3 regions of the Alteromonas sp. KUL150 genome follow, and region 3 is predicted to be linked to each of the others. Evidence: predicted binding sites of a transcription regulator. Region 3 holds the regulator's gene; each other region holds the start of a gene.
What was found. The regulator ArgR, encoded in region 3, controls arginine synthesis, uptake and breakdown. The targets are predictions, from matches to a motif close to ANTGAATANNTATTCANT.
Positions count from the first base shown of each region.

Region 1: a site for ArgR is predicted at 5,820-5,837, ahead of GVO62_RS12135 (OadG family protein). Genes of this name have one in related genera too.
Region 2: a site for ArgR is predicted at 4,108-4,125, ahead of gltB (glutamate synthase large subunit). Genes of this name have one in related genera too.

Region 1 is NZ_BLIJ01000050.1:118,308-125,796, forward strand. Features, by position in the region: gene GVO62_RS12095 (GNAT family N-acetyltransferase) at 1-531, opposite strand, end outside; gene GVO62_RS12100 (regulatory protein RecX) at 648-1,106, shown strand; gene alaS (alanine--tRNA ligase) at 1,388-3,985, shown strand; gene csrA (carbon storage regulator CsrA) at 4,119-4,310, shown strand; tRNA gene GVO62_RS12115 (tRNA-Ser) at 4,780-4,870, shown strand; tRNA gene GVO62_RS12120 (tRNA-Arg) at 4,912-4,988, shown strand; tRNA gene GVO62_RS12125 (tRNA-Arg) at 5,043-5,119, shown strand; gene GVO62_RS12130 (acyl-CoA thioesterase) at 5,261-5,737, shown strand; gene GVO62_RS12135 (OadG family protein) at 5,953-6,219, shown strand; gene oadA (sodium-extruding oxaloacetate decarboxylase subunit alpha) at 6,238-7,489, shown strand, end outside.
Region 2 is NZ_BLIJ01000018.1:70,999-78,487, forward strand. Features, by position in the region: gene gltB (glutamate synthase large subunit) at 1-3,941, opposite strand, end outside; gene GVO62_RS03765 (N-acetylmuramoyl-L-alanine amidase) at 4,618-5,565, shown strand; gene arcB (aerobic respiration two-component sensor histidine kinase ArcB) at 5,680-7,489, shown strand, end outside.
Region 3 is NZ_BLIJ01000077.1:37,515-45,003, reverse strand. Features, by position in the region: gene ppc (phosphoenolpyruvate carboxylase) at 1-2,243, shown strand, start outside; partial or broken gene GVO62_RS18160 (peroxidase family protein) at 2,568-3,474, opposite strand; gene GVO62_RS18155 (hypothetical protein) at 4,038-4,208, shown strand; gene mdh (malate dehydrogenase) at 4,757-5,695, opposite strand; gene argR (transcriptional regulator ArgR) at 5,933-6,397, shown strand; gene GVO62_RS18140 (type 1 glutamine amidotransferase domain-containing protein) at 6,532-7,215, opposite strand; gene GVO62_RS18135 (TonB-dependent receptor) at 7,409-7,489, opposite strand, start outside.

The DNA.
Region 1 (7,489 bases), on a different contig from region 3:
GTAATGAGGCAGTGTTTCATGAGACTGTGTTAGTTGTGTAGATGTTGCATCACTAGGGAAAAGCCAATGAAATGAAGACAGGACTTCATCGAACTCTTTCTTGGCGTGCTCAACAAGTGCAAGCTCAACTTCGTTTACAAGTTCGGGGGTTAAAAGAAATTGACCGTCGCTTAATAAGCGAGGGCCCGTTACAGGAGTAAAGGGTATTGCGGATATCCATTTAGGGTAGTAATCCAAACCATGCTGCACGTAGGCGTTGGCCCAAGCATGGTCGAATATATATTCCCCGTAGCTGTGCGTTTTCAAATATCCGGGAATGATAGCGCTAACGTTATCGTCTTGATTTTGCAATATAGCGATGTGACAAGGCTGCCAGCCGGACTCGTTAGTACAAGACTCGCTGTTTTCTAGCGCGTGTAAGAATTCATAGGAAAGAAATGGGCCTGCCCCCCGCGAAAGTTGCTGCCAGCGCGTTTTAGATAGCTGTTCAATGGAGTCTATAATTCTTATGCGAACGTTTTGTGCTGTCATGCAATTTACATCATGTAGAAATTAATGTGTTTATGCTGAAATAATCGCTATTTGCAAATATTTAGCGTTAAAATAACGAGATTTCTACGTTTTATACAGGATAGTCGATTTCAAAAATGTCAGATTTTGATCGAAAAATCATTACCGAAGCGATTACTCGCATGCTAGCACGACGAGAGCATAGCTTCAGCGAGATAATTCGAAAGCTTCAGCAAAAGGGCATAGAGAGCAATGCTTTTATCCCAATTTTAGAAGAATTTAGGAATGCAGATATTCAAAGTGACGTGCGTTTCGCTGAAAGTCGTGCGCGCGCACTGTATCTAAAGGGAAAAGGTCCGCGGTTAATTAAGCTAGATTTGCAGCAATACGGTATAGATGAAACTGTTGCGGAGCAAGCTCTGCAAGAGATTGAGGCTGATTGGTTTGAAAGCGCTAAAAAGGTTAAAGAAAAGAAATTTGGCGGGTTTTATGAAACTGAATTTGCGTTAAGGCAAAAGCAAAAACAATTCCTGCAATACCGAGGTTTTTATCAAGAGCATATAGACTACGCTGTAAGCGCAAACGACCACGACTAGCGCTCAACCTCTCCAAATACCAGCCTTTCGCCTCTTAACATTATAATGTCATTTTTGTATGTCGAGAATAAGTGAGTTTTGTTCCTATCTTGTTCTTGTTCCACTTAACAAAAACGCGCTTTCCGTGGTATTGTTGCGCAAATTTGTGTGCATTTTAATTTATTCAGAGAATTGTAATGCGGCATTGCACATTGCGTAATGGCAAACGCCCTGATTATAACGCTCAGTAAAACAGGCAAATAGCACTCGTCGTTAATAGAATAAAGGAAGTTAGGTTTTCAATGACATTATCAACTGCTGACTTACGTAACAAGTTTATCGATTATTTTAAAAGCCATGGCCACCAAGCGGTGGCAAGCTCGTCACTGGTACCGGCAGATGATCCCACACTTCTTTTTACCAACGCGGGCATGAACCAGTTTAAAGACTGCTTCTTAGGCGCAGAGAAGCGCAGTTATACCCGTGCGGTATCGTCTCAGCGCTGCGTTCGTGCTGGTGGTAAACATAATGACCTTGAGAACGTAGGCTACACTGCTCGTCACCACACCTTTTTTGAAATGCTGGGCAACTTTAGCTTTGGCGATTATTTCAAAAAAGAAGCAATAGAGTTTGCGTGGAATTTCCTTACCAAAGAAATTGGTCTGCCAAAAGAAAAGCTGCTGGTTACCGTTTACTCTGAAGATGACGAAGCTTTTGATATATGGGAAAACCATATTGGCGTGCCAAAAGAAAAGATTATTCGCATCAGCACGTCAGATAACTTCTGGTCTATGGGCGATACCGGCCCATGTGGCCCTTGTTCTGAAATCTTCTACGACCACGGTGCGCACATTTGGGGTGGTCCTCCAGGAACACCTGAAGAAGACGGTGACCGTTTTATCGAAATTTGGAACTTGGTATTCATGCAGTTTAACAAACAAGCTGACGGTACCATGGAGCCACTTCCTAAGCCTTCTATCGATACGGGCATGGGCCTTGAGCGTATTTCAGCTATCTTGCAGAACGTGCACAGTAACTACGAGATTGACCTGTTCCAAAACTTGATTAAATCGGCAGCATCAATTGTTGGTAGCGAAGATTTGGAAAACAAATCACTTCGTGTTATTGCTGACCACATTCGTTCATGCAGCTTCTTAATTTGCGATGGCGTTATGCCATCGAATGAAGGCCGCGGATACGTTTTACGTCGTATCATTCGTCGTGCGGTTCGTCATGGCTACCAGCTTGGCGCAAACGATATCTTCTTTTACAAACTTGTTGCATCACTTGCCAAAGAAATGGGTGAGGCGTATCCAGAACTTGTAGACCAGTTGCCGGTAATTGAAAAAGTACTTCGTGTGGAAGAAGAGCAGTTTAGCAAAACGTTAGCCCGAGGCATGGCGATTCTAAACGATACGCTGGAAACTCTAGAAGGCGATACCGTGCCCGGAGATGTGGTGTTTAAGCTTTACGACACCTACGGCTTCCCTACTGACTTAACAAATGATGTGGCGCGTGAGCACGACCTCAAAATTGATGAAGAAGGGTTTGAAGCTGCCATGCAGGCGCAGCGTGCCCGAGCACAGCAGGCAAGCAACTTTGGCGCAGACTACAATAGCAAACTCGCCATCGATCACACGACATCATTCACCGGGTACACCGATGTAGAAGGTCAGGCAAATGTTGTTGAGCTTATTGCCGACAATGCATTTGTTGATACGCTAGAAGATGGTCAAGAAGGTGTTGTGGTATTAGACAGCACGCCGTTCTACGCAGAAAGTGGTGGTCAAGCCGGCGATAAAGGCGTACTTCGCGTAGCTAACGGGGAGTTTGTTGTAACCGACACTCAGAAAATGGGCAATGCGTTTGCACATAAAGGTGTAGTGAAAGGAAAGGTTACTAAAGGCGACACGGCAACAGCTGCTATAGACCTCGCTAACCGCGAAGCAATTAAAAAGAACCACAGTGCTACGCACTTACTTCATGCAGCATTGCGTGAAATTCTAGGTGAGCACGTAACGCAGAAAGGTTCATTGGTTGAAGCGCCACGAATGCGTTTTGATTTCTCTCATTTTGAAGCGGTAACGGCACAGCAGCTTGTGGAGATTGAGCGACGAGTTAACCAAGAAATACGAGCAAATCACACGCTAGCCACTGAACTTATGGACTTAGACGAAGCCAAAGCTTCAGGCGCAATGGCACTATTTGGAGAGAAGTACGACGAAAAAGTTCGTGTGGTAACTATGGGTCCATTCTCTGTTGAGCTATGTGGTGGTACTCATGTTACCCGAACTGGTGATATTGGTTTGTTTAAAATTACGAGTGAGGCAGGTATTGCATCTGGCGTTCGACGCATCGAAGCAGTCACTGGCGAACACGCACTTGAAGTCGTGCAAACGCAACAAGCCACACTGTCTTCATTGTCTGCATTATTGAAAACAGACAGCCAAAATGTAGTCGAACGCGTAGTTTCTCTACAAAATCAGACTAAAGAACTAGAAAAAGCGCTCAATTCTGCGAAACAAAAACTGGCGAGTCAGCAAGGTGCTGATATGCTTAGTAATGCAGTAGAAATAAATGGCGTTAAAGTTCTTATAGCGAATTTAGAGGGCGTTGAAGCTAAGTCACTACGCTCAATGATGGACGATATAAAGAACCGAATTGGCGAGGGGATCGTAGTATTAGGTGTAGCGAATGAATCAAAGGTTAATTTGATTGCGGGCGTTACGAAGAATCTAATCAATAAGGTTAAAGCTGGTGAATTGGTTAACTTTGTTGCATCTCAGGTCGGTGGAAAAGGTGGCGGTCGTCCAGATATGGCACAAGCCGGCGGCGACAACCCAGAAAACTTGCAGCAAGCACTCGATTCGGTTAACGCTTGGTTACAAGATAAGCTATAATTATTTACGTATATAACGGTGAGTTTTTGAAGTGACGCAAAAACATGGAATCACCGTCGCCCCCATCGGGTCGTGCTGGTGGGTTGGTAAATCTTAGGGATGACGTTCAGTATTAAGGAACAGGAGCAAGAGAATGCTTATTTTGACTCGTCGAGTTGGTGAAACGCTTATGGTTGGTGACGATGTAACTGTCACTGTTCTTGGCGTAAAAGGGAATCAGGTACGTATCGGTGTTAACGCACCAAAAGAAGTTTCTGTGCACCGTGAAGAAATATACATGCGCATTCAAGCAGAAAAGGGCGGTCAGCCGGGTTCAGCCGAATAATTGCATTATACGCTTCATCGGAAAAGGTCAGCTATTACGCTGGCCTTTTTTGTTTTTTACTGTTTATTCCGGTGATGGTTTTCTAATAGTCATTGTGTTTTTTGGTGCGGCAGCCGATGGTGTGTCGCGTTTAATTTGTTGGCGTTGAGTTATAAAGACTTAAAGCCCGTTGCTCGCTCACTTCTGACGTTCGTTGTTAGCGCAAAGGGATAATATTGCGCAATAATAGATAAAAAGAGATATAAAGCGTTTATCATCAGCTATAATTTGAAGAGCGATTGATAATTTTTAGTATCTGACTTTAGGAAGAGCCGAGAAAAAGCAACGGGCATTTTATTTAATTGCTTGTATTGTGAGCAGATTACTGGTTTTTTGCTCGAATCGTTTAAAATGACAGCGAGCGAACACTTTCTTTATAAAAAAGGTTTGACTCACGCCAACGAATCCGTAAAATGCACCCCGCAGTCAAGGAGAGGTGGGTGAGTGGCTGAAACCAGTTCCCTGCTAAGGAACCATACGCATTACGCGTATCGAGGGTTCGAATCCCTCCCTCTCCGCCATTATCATTCGTTGGTAGTGACGGTCGACAACAAGTTTTTGCGCGTGTGTAGCTCAGCTGGATAGAGTACCTGGCTACGAACCAGGCGGTCGGAGGTTCGAATCCTTCCACACGCGCCACTTAATTTAAAAGCGTCACCTTTCGGAGTGAAATTCGAAAGTATACAAGTTAACGCGTGTGTAGCTCAGCTGGATAGAGTACCTGGCTACGAACCAGGCGGTCGGAGGTTCGAATCCTTCCACACGCGCCATATTGAGAAGCCCACCTTTAAGGTGGGCTTTTTCATTTCTGTTTATTACTATCTTTCTTTGTTAACACCTCTATAAGTGCATTGTTTAAAAAGTAAGCTAAGCTTTAACTGTTAATTGAGCAGTAATCAGCGAGGCAACTTATGTCACACCCATCCACTACTTTTCGATTTTTAGCAGAACCTACAGATGTTAACTTTGGTGGGAACGTTCACGGCGGTATCGTTATGAAATGGATAGACCAAGCTGCCTACGCGTGTGCAGCTCAATGGTCTAAATGCTATTGTGTTACGGTTTCAGCTAACGGAATCCGATTCATTAAGCCTATTAAAGTTGGTCAACTAATAGAGATTACAGCGTCTTTAGTTCATACAGGCGCATCAAGCATGCATATTTACGTTGTGGTGAAATCTGGCGATGCGACCGCAGACACAACGACGGTGGCAAATCGCTGTTTTATCACTTTTATGGCGGTAGATTGCGATGGTAAACCGGCCAACGTTCCTGCCTACATACCGGAAGACGAGCGGCACATGCAGCTCGAGTTAGTAGCCATGCACGCAAAAGATTTTGCAAAGCAGTTAGATAGTGACTTCTCAGACAATATAGGCTTTCATTAGATTATGCCTTACAAAATGAGCGATTGATGGGCGAGACCTAAATTCAGTTACTGATAGCTTATAGAGTCTTTGTTGCAATTTTATTAAGTAAAAATGCATTAAATTTCATATGGTGGCGTTCTGTAGGGTTTTTATTGGTTTTTTATGCTGTTTTGTTGTTTTTTAAAAAACCTCGTGATACTTATTCAAATACCAATATACAAACAGGATTGAATATGAATTCGGGATCCGTCAGTAGCTTGCTTGTTGAAGCGGGTTCATTAATGCTCATTGGAATGGTGTTCGTTTTCTCATTTCTCGGGCTTCTTATCGTAGGTATACACTTAATAGCGCGGTTTTGCGAAGCGTTCCCTGGGGAAATAGAAGAGCCCTCAGTTAATGTAAAAAGAAACAATCAAGCGGTACAACCTGGAATAGACGGAAATGTTATCGCAGCTATTTCCGCAGCCATCCATACCCATCGTCACAATTCAAAAAAATAAGCCTAATCAGGAGTTACCATGTCAAAGCCTCTGGCCCTTACCGAGCTAGTCCTGCGTGATGCCCATCAATCGCTTCTTGCTACGCGTATGCGTATCGAGGATATGCTTCCCATAGCGGAAAAATTAGATAAAGCTGGCTTTTGGTCGGTAGAGTCATGGGGAGGTGCTACTTTTGATGCATGTATTCGTTACCTAGGCGAAGACCCTTGGGAACGGATTAGAAAGCTTAAAGCGGCAATGCCTAACACTAAACAACAAATGCTCCTTCGCGGGCAAAACCTGCTGGGATATCGCCATTACGCTGACGATGTAGTGACACGTTTTGTCGAACGAGCCCACGAAAGCGGCGTTGACGTGTTCAGGATCTTCGATGCCATGAACGACATTCGTAATTTAAAAACAGCGATCAAAGCAACGATAGACAGCGGCGCACATGCTCAGGGCACTATCTCTTATACTGTCAGTCCAGTTCATAACCTTAAGCTTTGGTTAGACATGGCAAAACAGCTTGAAGATTTAGGTGTTCACTCTATTTGCGTAAAAGACATGGCCGGGCTTCTAAAGCCTTATGAATGTGAAGCATTGATTACTGGCTTAAAAGAGACGGTGAGCGTGCCTATTGCTATGCAGTGTCACGCAACAACGGGGCTTAGTACGGCAACGTACCAAAAAGCGATTGATGCGGGGATTGATATGCTGGACACGGCAATCTCTTCAATGAGCATGACGTATGGCCACAGCGCAACAGAAACTATGGTGTCTATTGTAGAGGGCACTGAGCGCGATACCGGCATATCGCTACCTGAGCTTGAGGATATTGCTAGCTATTTCAGAGAGGTGAGAAAGAAATATAGCCAGTTTGAAGGCAGCCTTAAAGGCGTTGATGCGCGAATTCTCTTAGCGCAAGTGCCAGGCGGAATGCTAACCAATATGGAAAGTCAGCTTAAAGAGCAAGGCGCTGAGGATAAGTTTGAGGAGGTACTTAAGGAAATTCCTAGAGTGCGCGAAGATTTGGGGTTCATCCCGCTTGTCACTCCAACATCACAAATTGTGGGCACACAGTCGGTACTTAACGTGCTTACTGGCGAGCGCTACAAAAGTATCATAAAAGAAACGGCTGGCGTACTGAAAGGCGAGTACGGTGCTACGGCTGCTCCGGTCAACAAAGCATTGCAGGAACGTGTGCTTGATGGCGCAGAGCCAATAACGTGTCGTCCTGCTGATAACATTGCACCAGAACTTGATACGCTTAGTAAAGAACTTGATGCTT
Region 2 (7,489 bases), on a different contig from region 3:
GGCGGATGAATAACCAGCTTACCGCCGGTCATCCCTTTACCTACATAATCGTTGGCATCGCCTTCAAGGTGCATATGCAGGCCGCCAGCGTTCCATACGCCAAAGCTTTGACCTGCTGTGCCAGTAAGCTCAACTTTGATAGGTGTATCTTCAAAGTCGTGGTTACCGTGATGTTTAGCAATTTCACCCGACAGCAATGCGCCTACAGAGCGGTCTGTGTTGCGAATTGGGTATTTAAGGGTAATCGACTTGCCCTCAACCACAGCTTGCTGACCGTCTTTGAGCATCTGGGCATTCAGCTCGCCTTTATCAATTGGCGCGTTAGTCGTTTGCGAGCAGAATAAACGCGTGTGCTCACCTGCTTTAGGCTGCGCTAGCAATGGAGACAAATCTAAACGGTTTTGTTTAGCAGTAATGCCATCTAGCACCCTAAGTAGCTCTGTGCGACCAACAAGGTCGTCGAACTTAGCAATACCCATCGACGCCATGATTTCACGTACTTCCTGAGCAATGAACTTAAAGTAGTTCATTACCATGTCTGGTAGGCCGATGAAGTGGTCGTCACGCAGCTTTTGATCCTGCGTTGCTACACCGGTTGCACAGTTGTTTAGGTGGCAAATACGCAAGTATTTACAACCTAAAGCCACCATTGGGCCTGTACCAAAGCCAAAGCTTTCCGCACCTAAGATACCTGCTTTTACAACATCAAGACCGGTTTTCAAACCACCGTCGGTTTGAACGCGAACCTTGTGGCGTAGTCCATTTTCGATAAGTGCTTGCTGAGTTTCAGATAAACCTAATTCAAATGGGCTACCTGCATACTTAACCGATGTTAGCGGGCTTGCACCTGTACCGCCGTCGTAACCTGAAACGGTGATAAGGTCGGCATAAGCTTTTGCTACGCCCGTTGCGATCGTACCTACACCCGGCTCAGATACTAGCTTAACTGATATCAGCGCCGTTGGATTAACCTGTTTCAAATCGAAAATTAGCTGCGCTAAATCTTCAATTGAATAGATATCGTGGTGTGGAGGCGGTGAAATAAGAGTTACACCCGGCACAGAGAAACGTAGCTGTGCGATGTACTTATTTACTTTGTCGCCAGGAAGCTGACCACCTTCACCGGGTTTTGCACCTTGCGCCACTTTAATTTGAATAACGTTAGCGTTAACCAAATAATGAGGCGTTACACCAAAACGACCTGATGCAACCTGCTTAATTTTAGAGTTCTTTTCAGTACCAAATCGAGAAGGGTGTTCACCACCTTCCCCCGAGTTTGACTGACCGCCCAAGCGGTTCATGGCAATCGCCAGCGCTTCATGGGCTTCAGGGCTTAATGCACCAATTGACATTGCTGCGGTATCAAAGCGAGGGAATAGATTTTCCGGTGCTTCTACTTCGCTAATATCAATAGGATCGCAATTAGGGTTGATGGCTAGCAAGTCGCGAATGTGCGCAGGTGCACGCTCGTTAACTAGCTTAGCGTATTGCTGATAGTCGTCGTAGTTACCTGACACCACCGCTTTTTGAAGCGTGCTAACTACGTCAGGGTTATAGGCGTGGTATTCGCCGCCATGTACATATTTTAGCAAGCCGCCGTGGTCTACTGATTTACGCTTGAGCCACGCTATGCGATTGAGGTTAATAAGGTCTTGATGGAAGTCATCGAAGCCTGCACCTTGAATACGCGACGTCACGCCTTTGAAACAAAGCTTCATCACTTCGTTATTCACGCCCACTGCTTCAAAGAGCTTAGAGCTACGATAGCTAGCTACAGTGCTAATACCCATCTTAGACATGATCTTATACAAGCCTTTATTGATACCCTTACGGTAGTTCAACGTGGCCTGCATAGGAGAAATGTCTAGCTCGCCTTTTTCGCAAAGCTGCTCGATAGTTTCGTATGCAAGGAATGGGTAAACCGCGGTTGCACCCAAGCCGATAAGTACGGCAAAGTGATGCGGATCGCGGGCGCTTGCCGTTTCAACAACAACGTTCGCGTCGCAGCGCAGTGACTTTTCTACCAAACGGCGCTGAACGGCACCCACTGCCATTGCTGCAGGGATAACTAAGCGGTTTTGTTTAATGTTTCTGTCAGACAGAATAACGAACGCAGCGCGTTTGTTTTTAACCAGCATTTCTACTTCATTACATACGCGCTCAATGGCTTTCTTCAAACCTTCTTGCGGTGCATATTGAAGCTCTACCACTTCAGAGTAGTAGTTGTCTGGGTTGAATTCACGCAGCTGTTTAAGGTCGGTATACATCAATATTGGCGAGTCGAACAATACTCGGTCAGCGTAACCTGACGTTTCACTAAATACGTTTTGTTCACGTCCAATACAGGTTGCCAGCGACATTACGTGATTCTCACGTAGCGGATCGATAGGCGGGTTAGTAACCTGTGCAAACTGTTGACGGAAATAGTCATAGATTGTGCGCTGACGCGATGACATAACCGCCATTGGCGTGTCGTCACCCATTGAGCCAACGGCTTCTTGACCGTCTTTCGCTAGCACTTTCACAACCTGCTGAATTTCTTCGTAGCTATAGGCGTGCAGCTTGTGATACACCGCCATAGCGTCATCATTAAATACACGCTTACCAATAAGAGAGGCATCAAGCTCCTCGATAGGTGTAAGTCGGCGAATGTGTTTATCTAACCACTCTTTATAAGGATGGCGAGCCTTGAGGTCGTCATCAATTTCGGTAGAACGCCAGATTTTGCCCGTGTAGGTATCTACAGCAAGCATTTCACCTGGGCCAACTCGACCTTTTTCGATAACGTCGGCCTGCTCGTAATCCCAAATACCTACTTCAGAGGCAAGGGTAATGAAACCGTTCTTAGTAATAACGTAACGAGCAGGACGTAGACCATTTCTATCAAGGTTACAGGCAACGTGGCGACCGTTAGTTAAAACGATACCCGCTGGGCCGTCCCATGGTTCCATGTGCATAGAGTTGAACTCGTAAAATGCACGAAGATCATCGTCCATGGTCTTGTTGTTTTGATAGGCGGGTGGAACAAGTAACCGCATAGCACGGAATAAATCCATACCGCCGGCTAAGAATAGCTCCAGCATGTTATCCAGCGATGATGAGTCTGAACCTTCAGTATTAACAAAAGGTGCTGCATCTTTAAGGTCTGGAATAAGTGGCGTTGAGAATTTAGCAGCACGTGCCATTGCCCAGTCGCGGTTACCTTTAATAGTGTTAATTTCACCATTATGCGCAAGGAAACGGAAAGGCTGAGCTAGCGGCCAGCGTGGTAATGTGTTTGTTGAGAAGCGCTGGTGGAATACGCAGATTGCGCTTTGCATACGCTCGTCGGCAAGATCGTGATAAAAGGCAGGCAAGTCTTTCGGCATTACCAAGCCTTTGTAGATTGTTACAAGGCCTGAAAGACAAGCCACATAAAAATCGGGATCTTGTTCAAGACGCTTTTCTGCTCGGCGGCGGATCATATACAAACGACGTTCTAGGTCGCGTTTTCTCCAGCCTGCAGGTGCGTTAACGAACACCTGTTCGATTTGCGGAACGCCCGTTAGCGCTAATTCACCCAGTACTGAGCGGTCGACAGGCACTTCGCGCCAACCCACTACTGATAATGTTTCTTTTTCTAGTTCTTCATTAAGTACTTCACGCGCGGCTTGCGCAAGCACTGGGTCCTGACTTAAGAAAATCATGCCCACGCCGTATTTTTTGCTGAGTTTCCAGCCATTTTCTTCGGCGATTGCATGGAAGAACGCATCCGGTTTCTGTAGTAATAAACCACAGCCGTCACCGGTTTTCCCGTCGGCGGCGATACCGCCGCGATGCTGCATACGGTCAAGGCCGTGTATAGCAGTTGTTACCAATTCATGACTGGCTTCCCCATGAGTGTGAGCGATTAAGCCAAACCCACAGTTGTCCCGGGAATCATTGGGATTATATAAACTCATCTCTTAACTCCTTCAACCTTTTGACTGGGCAAGGTATGCGTTGCGTGTAGATGCGCCTAGGTTTGCGTATCACAACATTATTAGACGTCTTTTAGCCTGCTAGCGTTATTGCTTACAGTGCGCGCCTTTCTTGTCGTTATTTATTATTAGAGGATTACCAGTCGTTTCCGCATTTTTATGCATTATTGCGATGCGGGCCGTACAAAATACCCACATTGAAAACTAAAATCAAACGCTAAAATTGCTCGGCTTCTTAGCTTTTAGTATAAATATAAATTAATTGTTTAATTTCAATAATTTGCATTATTTATTTTAGGTTTGTAACAAAATTGTTATAAGCCTAGAAATTCAATTAAATGGCACCGTCTAAACGATAATAGTTTTCGTTTGTATAATCATCGTGAATAAATATGCTTTTTAGTTGTCATTTTATGTTGTCAATGATGGGTTGGGCTGTATTTTTATTAAATTGTAAAGTTTTAGTTCCGGTTACATAAGAGGTTTGCTATGTTGGTTAAAAAATAACCTGGTGTAAAGTTGGATATGGTGTTAATGCAATAATAGGTACTTCGACATTACACTCTGAATTGGCCGGCAAGCGAGCGTTTCGGTAAAAATTGAAGAATAAAAATTCACTGTCGTAGCGATAGACGCAACTATTAAGGAAGATGAGATAATGCCCCTGTCCACACTGCCTAAAACTTCACTGAGGCTCGCTGAACACAGATTGGTAGGCGAGAACGTGAGCTTTAAATCGTCGCCAAATACTTCTGGACCATTTGAGTCTAACGCTCCTGATACCATTGTCATTCACTTTACCGCGGGAAGCAGTTTGCAATCGTCAGTCGATGTCCTCACTAGTGCAGATAGTGGCGTTTCCGCCCATTTCGTCATTGGCCGAAACGGTGACATTGTGCAATTGCTGCCGACCAATCAAATAGCATGGCATGCTGGTGTAAGCGCTTATGCTGGAAGAACTGACTTAAACCGCTACTCAATAGGCATCGAGCTAGATAACGCGGGTCAGCTAGAGCCGAGAGACGACGGTCTCTTTGAAAGCTGGTTTGGCAGGCGTTACGAAAAGAGCGAAACGATAGAAGCACTTCACCCTAATCAATCCGTTATGGGCTATTGGCATAAATATACGGATATTCAAATTGCCACAACAGCAAGCCTTTGTCGTTTGCTTTGTGCTCACTATCCAATTTCTACATTGATTGGACATGAAGAAATTGCGCCTTCTCGAAAGGTTGATCCCGGCCCGGCCTTTCCCATGGAAGCATTACGAAAATTGTTGATGTTAGGTGCATATAAGCAGGAGTCGCACTCATATAAAGATGGCCTAAACAATGAGATCGCTTTGCGTCAAGAAACCCATGAGAGATCTGAAAATACTGTACATAACATAAAAGGTCGCGTGGCTAGCGTAAGCGCAAACACGTTAAATGTGCGCAAAGGGCCAAGCGCGTCATTTTCATTGGTTGATAACACGTTGCAAAAAGGCGAAGTGCTGAAGATATTAGAAACGCAGGGGGAGTGGGCTAAAGTTTCATTTACAAAAATAGGATGGGTGAACACGCAATACATTAATGAAATCTCCGAGAGATTACCGTTTGAAGGATAGTCATTGACCTTGTGCATGTAGATAGAAAATTATCTATGCGGATTGGTATAACGCATTCCCGAAGTGGTGAAAGCCTGATAGGATAAAGGCAAAATAAGTTTCAATTTGACGTACATGCATTCAGATTCACCAAACGATTCTTGGGCAATTCGCTTTGCTCAATTTGTGCAGCGATTTGGCACACTAAAGCTCAGCATACTATTCGTTGTGCTTTCCCTTGTATTCACGCTTGGCGGTTCATACGTAATTCGCGTAAGTATGGGGAGTCAGGTCCAGCCTGATGATTTTATTAGCGCCGTAGTCCTTACGATGCTTTCAGCGCCATGGGTATTGTATTTCTTCAGTGAGCTAATTAAGCAATTAGAAAACTCACGAACTAATTTAAAAGAAGTAGTAAGCCAGTTAGAAAGTTTGCGAGAAGAAGATGTGTTCCTGAATCGAGAGCTTCAGAGCAATATCAGGCAATTGAACCATGAGATAGAGCAGCGAAAACAAGCACAAGAAGAACGTGAAGCTCTTTTTAAAGACCTTGAAAGAGAAATTCAAGATAAGTCAGAACAAGAAGCCCAGGCACGCCGTCTTTCAACATTACTACGTTCAATTATTGATGCTTCTCCAGATCTCATCTACTACCGCAATGAAGAAGGCCGTTTTGCTGGCTGTAATCGCATTGCTGAACTTATGACGGGTAAAACCGAGCAAGAGCTTTTGGGGTTAACGCCGAAAGATGTTTATGAAGAAGAGCTTGCCCGCCAAATTGTTGCCAGTGATCACGAAGTATTAGAAACCAACGCCAGTATTACCGAAGAATTGTGGTTGCGCTTTGCTGATGGGCGTCGTCGTTACTTTGAAATGAAGCGTGTGCCTTTCTTCGATAAAGAAGGTAATCGTCTAGGCTTGTTGTCCTTTGGTCGAGATATGACCGAGCGCAAACAAGCTGAAAATGCCGCTGCTAAGGCTAGCACGGACAAAACCCGTTTTATCGCTACCATCAGTCACGAACTGCGTACGCCACTCAATGGTATTGTTGGCTTGAGCCGCATGCTGCGCGATACAGAGTTAACCGACGAGCAATTTAGCTGGGTGAGTACCATTTACGCCAGCGCGATAACATTAGGGAACATATTCAACGATATTATTGACTTGGATAAGCTCGACAGAGACAAGCTTGAGCTAAGTCTTAAGACTATTTCACTGAAGGATTTTACTGAGGAACTGAGCAGTATTATTCGCCTGCTTGCAGGAGATAAACAACTCGATTTTAAAACCAAGATTAACGAACCGCTTCCGCGTCTTGTCGAAATAGATGGAACCCGCCTACGACAAATTTTGTGGAACATCCTATTCAACGCAGTGAAGTTTACGCAGAAAGGGCATGTGAGTTTATCGGTGTCTGCAACTAAGCCAGATGGCGATAAAGCGTATGTAACGTTTGTTATAGAAGACACGGGTGTAGGTATTCCTGAAAGCGAGATAGATAAAATTTTTGCGATGTATTACCAGGTTGATCATCCCGACCATCAGTCGGCAACTGGGACCGGTATTGGCCTGGCGATTTGTAAGCAAATGGTTGACTTGATGAAGGGTGAAATTCACGTTTCAAGCCAAGTAGGCAAAGGGACTCGGTTTGAAATTGTGTTGCCTGTGCAAATTTCTAATAGCCCAATGAAAGTGGCCCAGCTAGAAGTTACCGGGCTCAATATCTTGTTGGTAGAAGATATTGAGTTGAACGTAATGGTAGCCAAAGCCTTGTTAGAAAAGCTTGGTCAGAAGGTTGATGTAGCGATGACCGGGCAAGAAGCTATAGATAAAGCACGAGCCACACAATACGACCTTATACTGTTAGACATTCAGCTGCCTGACATGACAGGGTTTGACGTGGCAAGTACGTTAATTGAAGAGGACTTAGTTATGCAGACGCCTA
Region 3 (7,489 bases):
ACCTTGTATTAACTGCGCACCCGACTGAAGTCACGCGCCGAACGCTTATTCACAAACACAAAGAACTCGCCGACTGCCTTCAAGCAGTGCATCAGGCGTCACTTAGTGATGTTGAGCGTAAGAAAATCGAAACCCGCATTGCTGATCTTATTGCGCAAGCTTGGCACACTGAAGAAATTCGCTCAGTTCGCCCTACCCCCGTTGATGAAGCGCGTTGGGGCTTTTCCGTTATTGAAAACTCGTTATGGGAAGCCGTACCTGATTTCATGCGCGAGCTTGATGGCCGATTAAACGAAGACTATGACGTATCGCTACCGCTAGACGCATCACCAGTACAATTTAGTTCTTGGATGGGTGGTGATAGAGACGGCAACCCATTTGTTACTTCAAAGGTAACCGAGCAAGTATTGCTACTGGCAAGAAAGCGCGCAGCTAAGCTTTTCGCTATCGACCTTGATCGTTTGCAAGTTGAACTTTCAATGTACGATTGCAACGAAGAACTACGCGAAAAAGTGGGCGACGCCATCGAGCCATACCGCGCCCTACTTCGCCCTTTAGTGAACAAGTTCATTGCTACCCGCGATGGTATTGCCGACTATCTTGCGGGTAAAAACCCGGACACGTCAAACTGGATAGAAAGCGACGACGAGCTTATCGAACCGCTCATGCTTTGCTATCAGTCTCTACTAGACTGCGGTATGCAGGTTGTAGCAAATGGTCTACTTCTAGATACTATTCGCCGTGCACGTGTTTTCGGCATTCACCTTCTACGCCTAGACGTACGTCAGGACTCTGAGCGTCACGCCGACGTATTTAGCGAGTTAACTCGTTATCTTGGCCTTGGCGACTACGCACAGTGGAGCGAAGCCGACAAGCAAGCGTTCTTGTTGCGAGAACTGGGCTCAAAACGCCCACTCTTCCCTGCGCAATGGGATGCGTCTGATGACGTAAAAGAAGTACTCGATACTTGTAAAGTTATTGCGAAACACAGCAAGCACGGCTTTGGGATCTACATTATCTCTATGGCAAGTGAGCCATCAGATGTATTAGCGGTTCAGTTACTACTTCAGGAAAGCGGTGTAGATTGGCCAATGCCAGTAGCGCCATTGTTCGAAACGTTGGACGATTTGAACAACTCACCTGATGTCATGCGCAAACTTCTATCAATCGACTGGTATCGCGGTTACGTGAAAGGTCGTCAGTTTGTGATGATTGGTTATTCTGATTCAGCAAAAGACGCTGGTGCACTAGCAGCAGGCTGGGCACAGTACCAGTCGCAAGAAGCGCTTGTAGCCATTGCTGATGAATTTGACGTAAGCCTGACCCTATTCCATGGTCGTGGTGGTACGATTGGTCGTGGTGGCTTGCCTGCACATGCAGCTATCTACTCTCAGCCTCCTGGCTCATTAGACGGCGGCTTCCGCGTAACAGAACAAGGCGAAACTATTCGCTATAAGTTCGGCATGCCAAAGCTAGCTAAACGCAGCCTAGGTATTTACGCCAGCGCTATTATTGAAGCCATGTTGTTCCCGCCTCCGGCGCCTAAAGAAGAATGGCGAGAGCTTATTACCGCAATGGCAGCCCAAGGTCGCGATAACTACCGCGCTACGGTAAGACACGATGAAGAGTTCGTGCCTTACTTCCGCGTGGCAACACCTGAGCAAGAGTTAGGTAAACTTCCGCTAGGTAGTCGCCCTGCGAAGCGTAAGCCACAAGGCGGTATTGAAAGCCTTCGTGCTATTCCATGGATTTTCGCTTGGGCTCAAACCCGTTTAGTACTGCCAAGCTGGTTAGGCGTGATGCGCGCTATTGATAGCGTGAAGACTCCTGAGAACGAGAAAGTGGTTAACGAGATGTTCAGCGAATGGCCATTCTATCGTTCGCGTCTTTCAATGCTAGACATGGTGTTCCACAAAGCTGACCCACGCATTAGTGAAGCTTATGATGAGCGCCTTGTACCTAAAGAGCTCAAGCACTTTGGTGAAGCGCTGCGTAGCGAGCTTAAAGAAAGCATCTCGTCACTGTTGGCTATCACAGGCGATGACGACATTATGAAGAACGACCCGCAGGGTAAAGAGTCTATGGAAATTCGCGCTGCGTATTTACAACCTCTACATTACCTGCAAATTGAGCTTCTAGATCGTATTCGTAAAGCCGGTGATGATGCACAGAACACCAGCTTAGAACGCGCAATGATGGTTACCATCGCGGGTATTGCCATTGGTATGCGTAATACAGGTTAGTCACTGTGTTAGCGAAGTGGTTGAATTGACGCACATAGCTTTATTTTGTTAGTCACCAATCGCTTCGCTAAGTAAAAAGATCAAGAAAGCCCGCTTCATATGATGAAGCGGGCTTTTTTATTGCTTAAGTCTTTCTACTTACACTCAAGATAAGTACTAACAAGTTAGATCAAAACGGTCTGCGTTCATCACCTTCGTCCGCGCTGCAACAAAGTCTTTTTGAAGGTAGTTTCTGTAACCATCTGCAATTGGCTCTAGCGGATCAAACGATTCAGCATAGGTCATGTCGTCAGTGGCATCACCACGTCCTAGTGAGAAAGGAACAGGTACGTCAGGCTCTATATAACGAACTTTTGGTCCTAGGTCGCGGTGAGTAAGTTTAAACCATGCACGAGCGAACACTTCGCTGAAATATTCACGATCGTTATAGAATTTTTCAGAAATTTTTCTATATTCTGGATCCATTTTCATCGCCATATCGGGGTCGGTCATAATAGGGTTATAGCGTTTTGATGGATCTTCAACATCAACAAGCTTATCTTCTTCCTTAATGTTAATTGGTTCCCTCTGCTCAGCACTGGCAGGAGACTTTTTCAGTTCCCAATCGTTATTAAGCAGTAGGTGGAAATATCCGTTGTCCCATTGCGTAGGATTCGTCGTCCACGCGCCTTCAATGCCACTTGATACGGTATCGCGACCAATACTGCGACTCTCATGGTTCATCCAACCAAGACCCGCTTCTTCAATGCCTGCTGCTTCTGGGTCTGGGCCTAACGCTTCTGCGCTTCCGTTACCGTGACATTTAGCGACCGTGTGGCCACCGGCTGCTAACGCAACGGTTTCTTCGTCGTTCATTGCCATACGCGCAAAGGTTTCACGTACGAGGGCTGCCGTTTTAAGTGGATCTGGTTTACCGTTAACGCCTTCAGGGTTTACGTAAATAAGGCCCATCTGCAATTCGGTACGAGCCTGCAGCATGCCACGACATACGAATCATAAGACCGCCATAGTGCCCCCAATCTGCTGGCCACCAAGGCTGTGAATCTGTCATTAAGTCGGTGAGATCTTTTTTAAGGGCTTGAAAGTCTAGTTTTTTAACCTCTTCACGGTAATCTAAGTCCTCTTCCATTGGGGTTGTCTTCGTATCGTGCTGATGCAGAATGTCTAAGTTTAAGGCTTCAGCCCATCAGTCCATTACTGTTGTCCCCGTGGCTGTTAAACCACCATGCATGACCGGGCATTTTTTGTCGAATCATTCACATCACCTAACTTTGCATCGCTCATATTACATCCTCTTTGCCTGTTCGTTTGCGTTATACAACTCACACGTTAGTTAGGTTATAGGATTGACCTATGGGGTTACGCTGTGACACCACCTTCGACATCAAAAAAGCGTTATTCAAGGATAGCCAAAATTTTGGTCTTTCCCACATTACAAAAACATTATCTCATCATATTGGCACTTGCCCATTAGAACTAATACAGGTAAGCCGCTAATCTTTTTCTCATGGCTGACAGCCACAGAATATTGAAGGGTTATGCTTATACTACAGTTAAAGGTATTACTGCAGATTCAGGTGAAATCAGGCTTTTTGATGTAACGAAATACCCATCTCTGAACTAACCTAAACACAGTTCCATTCGAAATTGCCAACATAATATGACCTTATTAATCATGGTTTCCCACAAGAGGTTACAAACAGATCATCCGTACAGTTAAAAAGTCGCTTCGACCTTAATACACTTTAAAGGTCCCAATTCTTGGGGATTTTATTAATAGATTAAGGATGACTTATGCAAGAGTTAAATGTAGAAGAAGTAACACAAGTGTCTGGAGCAATGAGTGACTGGACCTCTGGAGGCATGGCAGTAATAGGCCTTGGGATTGCCGGAGGTCCAGCTACAGGTATATTCGGACTCGCTGTCGGCGGAGCAATGATGTTCATTGGCTATTTCGGCGAGTAAGAAGTGATAAAAGCTCACCTTTGGGCGAGCTTTTAATCTCCACCTAATGAGGGTAAAACACCATGAAACATAAAAAATTGGCTGATTTCACTTACCTAGTTTTGATCTTTACAACGTTCATCGCCTCCTACTTTAAAGATAGCGATTCTTTTTTTTACACATTTACCGTACTAACGCTGGGTTACATAGTCATTCTTCAGCATGGAATTATTCAACGTTTGGATTTTAACGAAGCCCCCCTATCTGTGGGTAATAAATCTATAAATATAGAAAAATGAGATTTGGGGCTGAGAGAAGTTTTGATAAGTAAACTTGCACCACAAACGCCGTCGCAATGTCTACAAAGATGCAACAAAAAAAGCTCGATAAGTAAGGTCGTAACAGACTGCTCTTTTCTAAAAAAACTTCAGTGATTAGGCTATTGAGGTGTTTGGAGGTGGCGGGGCTTTGATAAGTAGGCTCTCCACCGCAGGGAAGCGGTGGCGAAGCCTACAGGGAAGTATTCACGGCGTGCCTACGTTCAAAGGCCCGCCAATGACACTCACCGATTAGCCGTTTACGAAGTCAACGCCTAGCTTGATGTCGCCGCGTAGGCCTTCAAGCATGTCGTTTTTCGCTTTTTCTTCAAATGCGCTTAGCTCGCCGTATGGCAAGATTTCTTCAACACCGTTTGCACCTAGGCGAACTGGGTGTGCGAAGAATGCTGCGTCGTCGCTGTCGTCAGTTTGTACGTAAGTGTACTCAACCACGTTCTCACCTTGCATTGCTGCAACTAGAGATAAACAGAAGCGCGCTGCTGCTTGACCCATAGATAGGGTTGCAGAGCCACCGCCCGCTTTTGCTTCAACAACTTCAGTACCCGCATTCTGGATACGAGTAGTTAGGCTAGACACTTCTTCGTCAGTAAACTCAACGCCTTCAACTTGTGAAAGTAGAGGAAGGATAGTTGTACCAGAGTGACCACCGATTACCGGTACGTGCACTGAAGATACGTCTACACCTTTAAGTTCAGCAACGAAAGTTTCAGCACGGATAACGTCAAGCGTAGTTACACCGAAAAGCTTGTTCTTGTCGTAAACGCCTTTTGCTTTTAGCGTTTCAGCTGCAATAGCTACAGTAGTGTTCACTGGGTTAGTGATGATACCAACACACGCGTTCGGGCAGTTATCAGCTACACCTTCAATTAGGTTTTTAACAATGCCGGCGTTGATGTTGAACAGATCAGAACGATCCATACCTGGCTTACGAGGCATACCTGCTGGAATAAGAACAACGTCTGCTCCAGTAAGTGCACCAGCAAGGTCATCTTTACCGTGACCGGTTACTTTTACCGCAGTTGGGATGTGGCTCAAATCAACGGCAACACCAGGAACTACTGGCGCAACGTCGTAAAGCGCTAAATCTGAACCTGCTGGCAATTGTGTTTTCAACAACAAAGACAGCGCCTGACCAATACCACCGGCAGCACCTAACACGGCTACTTTCATACCATTTCTCCTATGGGATTACTTCACGTATTTAAACGGAACGTCACACTAATGCAACGCGGGGGAAAACTCAATCACCGGATCGTCTTATTAACGTTATTTATGGCGATTTTTATTCGATATTCATTATCATGAATGATTATGCAAAGAAATTGCGCAAAGTCCACCTGTGCGGCACAATATACGCATACTAAATATAATTCCTAACGATAACCCTCAGAAAAGAAAAGAGCGCTAATGGCAAACGCAAAACAAGAGCAACTCATCAAGGCTTTTAAAGAGATTCTCAAAGCGGAAAGTTACGGTTCACAAGGCGAAATTGTGGATGCTTTGAAGTCGCAAAGCTTTGACAATATCAGCCAGTCAAAAATATCAAGAATGCTGAGCAAGTTTGGTGCGGTAAGAACGCGTAACGCCCGTGGTGACATGGTTTATTGCCTTCCCCCTGAGCTTGGTATGCCAACGGCTAAAAGCCCGTTAAAACAGCTCGTATTAGACATTGTGCACAACAATGTGATGGTGATTATCAGAACGAGTCCAGGTGCTGCTCAGCTTATCGCGCGCTTGCTAGATTCTTTGAGCAAAAAAGACGGTGTGTTAGGTACCATTGCCGGCGATGATACAATATTTATTGCCCCCGCAGATGTATCTAAAATAGAAGAGCTAAGACAGCGGGTTGAAGACCTGTTTGAGAACGTTTAAAAAAATGCTTCTGTCTATCAATATAAGTAAAAGTGCCATTGACTAAAGAGCGCTTTGAACGAAATTATGGCTTCGCAAAACAAAGAAACCGCCGTAATAAGGCGGTTTCTTCATTTTTAGTATTAGCACGTTAATTAGGACAGAAGCTTAATGAGCGCGTCTGCTGCTGGGCGTGACGATGGCGGATTTTGACCGGTAACCAATAGACCATCAGTACAAACCTTCACAGCAAAATCATCTGCACTTTCATAATTTCCGCCTTTCTTGACTAACTCATCTTCAACTAGGTAAGGCACTACATCAGTGAGTTCCATTGCAGCTTCTTCGCTATTTGAAAAACCGGTTACCGCTTTGCCGTCTACTAAATACTTGCCATCAGGAGTTTTTACATCCTTCAGCACGATTGGAGCGTGACAAACTGCCCCGACGGGTTTATTAGCAGCGATAGTCTCTTCAATCAATTTGATGGAGTGCGCGTTATCTGAGAGGTCCCACAATGGTCCATGACCGCCAGGATAAAATACCGCGTCGAATTCTTCAGCACGAACATCTTCAAGCGGAATAGTCGAAGCGATTGCACTACGCGCTAACTCATCTTTCGTGTATCGAATTGCATCATCTGTCATGGCATCGTCAGATAGACTGTTAGGATCAATCGGAACCTGCCCTCCCATCGGCGAGGCCAATGTAATTGTATAACCTTGGTCTTTAAATGCGTAATAAGGTGCGGCGAACTCCTCTAGCCACATACCTGTTTTCTCACCCGTGTCGCCCATAATTTCGTGAGACGTCATTACCATTAACATACGTTTTGACATAAGCCCTCCTTGCGAGCATTTAAAAAATGTAACGCCAATTAATTCGTGTGGTGAAGGGTCTTAGATCATAAAAGAAGAGAAGGATCGATTAGTAGCAAATGAGTGAGATAAATCGCAGGCATAAAAAAGTGCCACTTCCTGTTAAGGAGAGTGGCACCTAACACTACAACTTGTAGTTAGTGTTTACTACTTCTTAGAAGCGGTAGTTAACACCTACGCGGATTTCCCAAAGTGATGGACCGCGAGATACGCTCTGCTCTGGTCTTGAGAATGC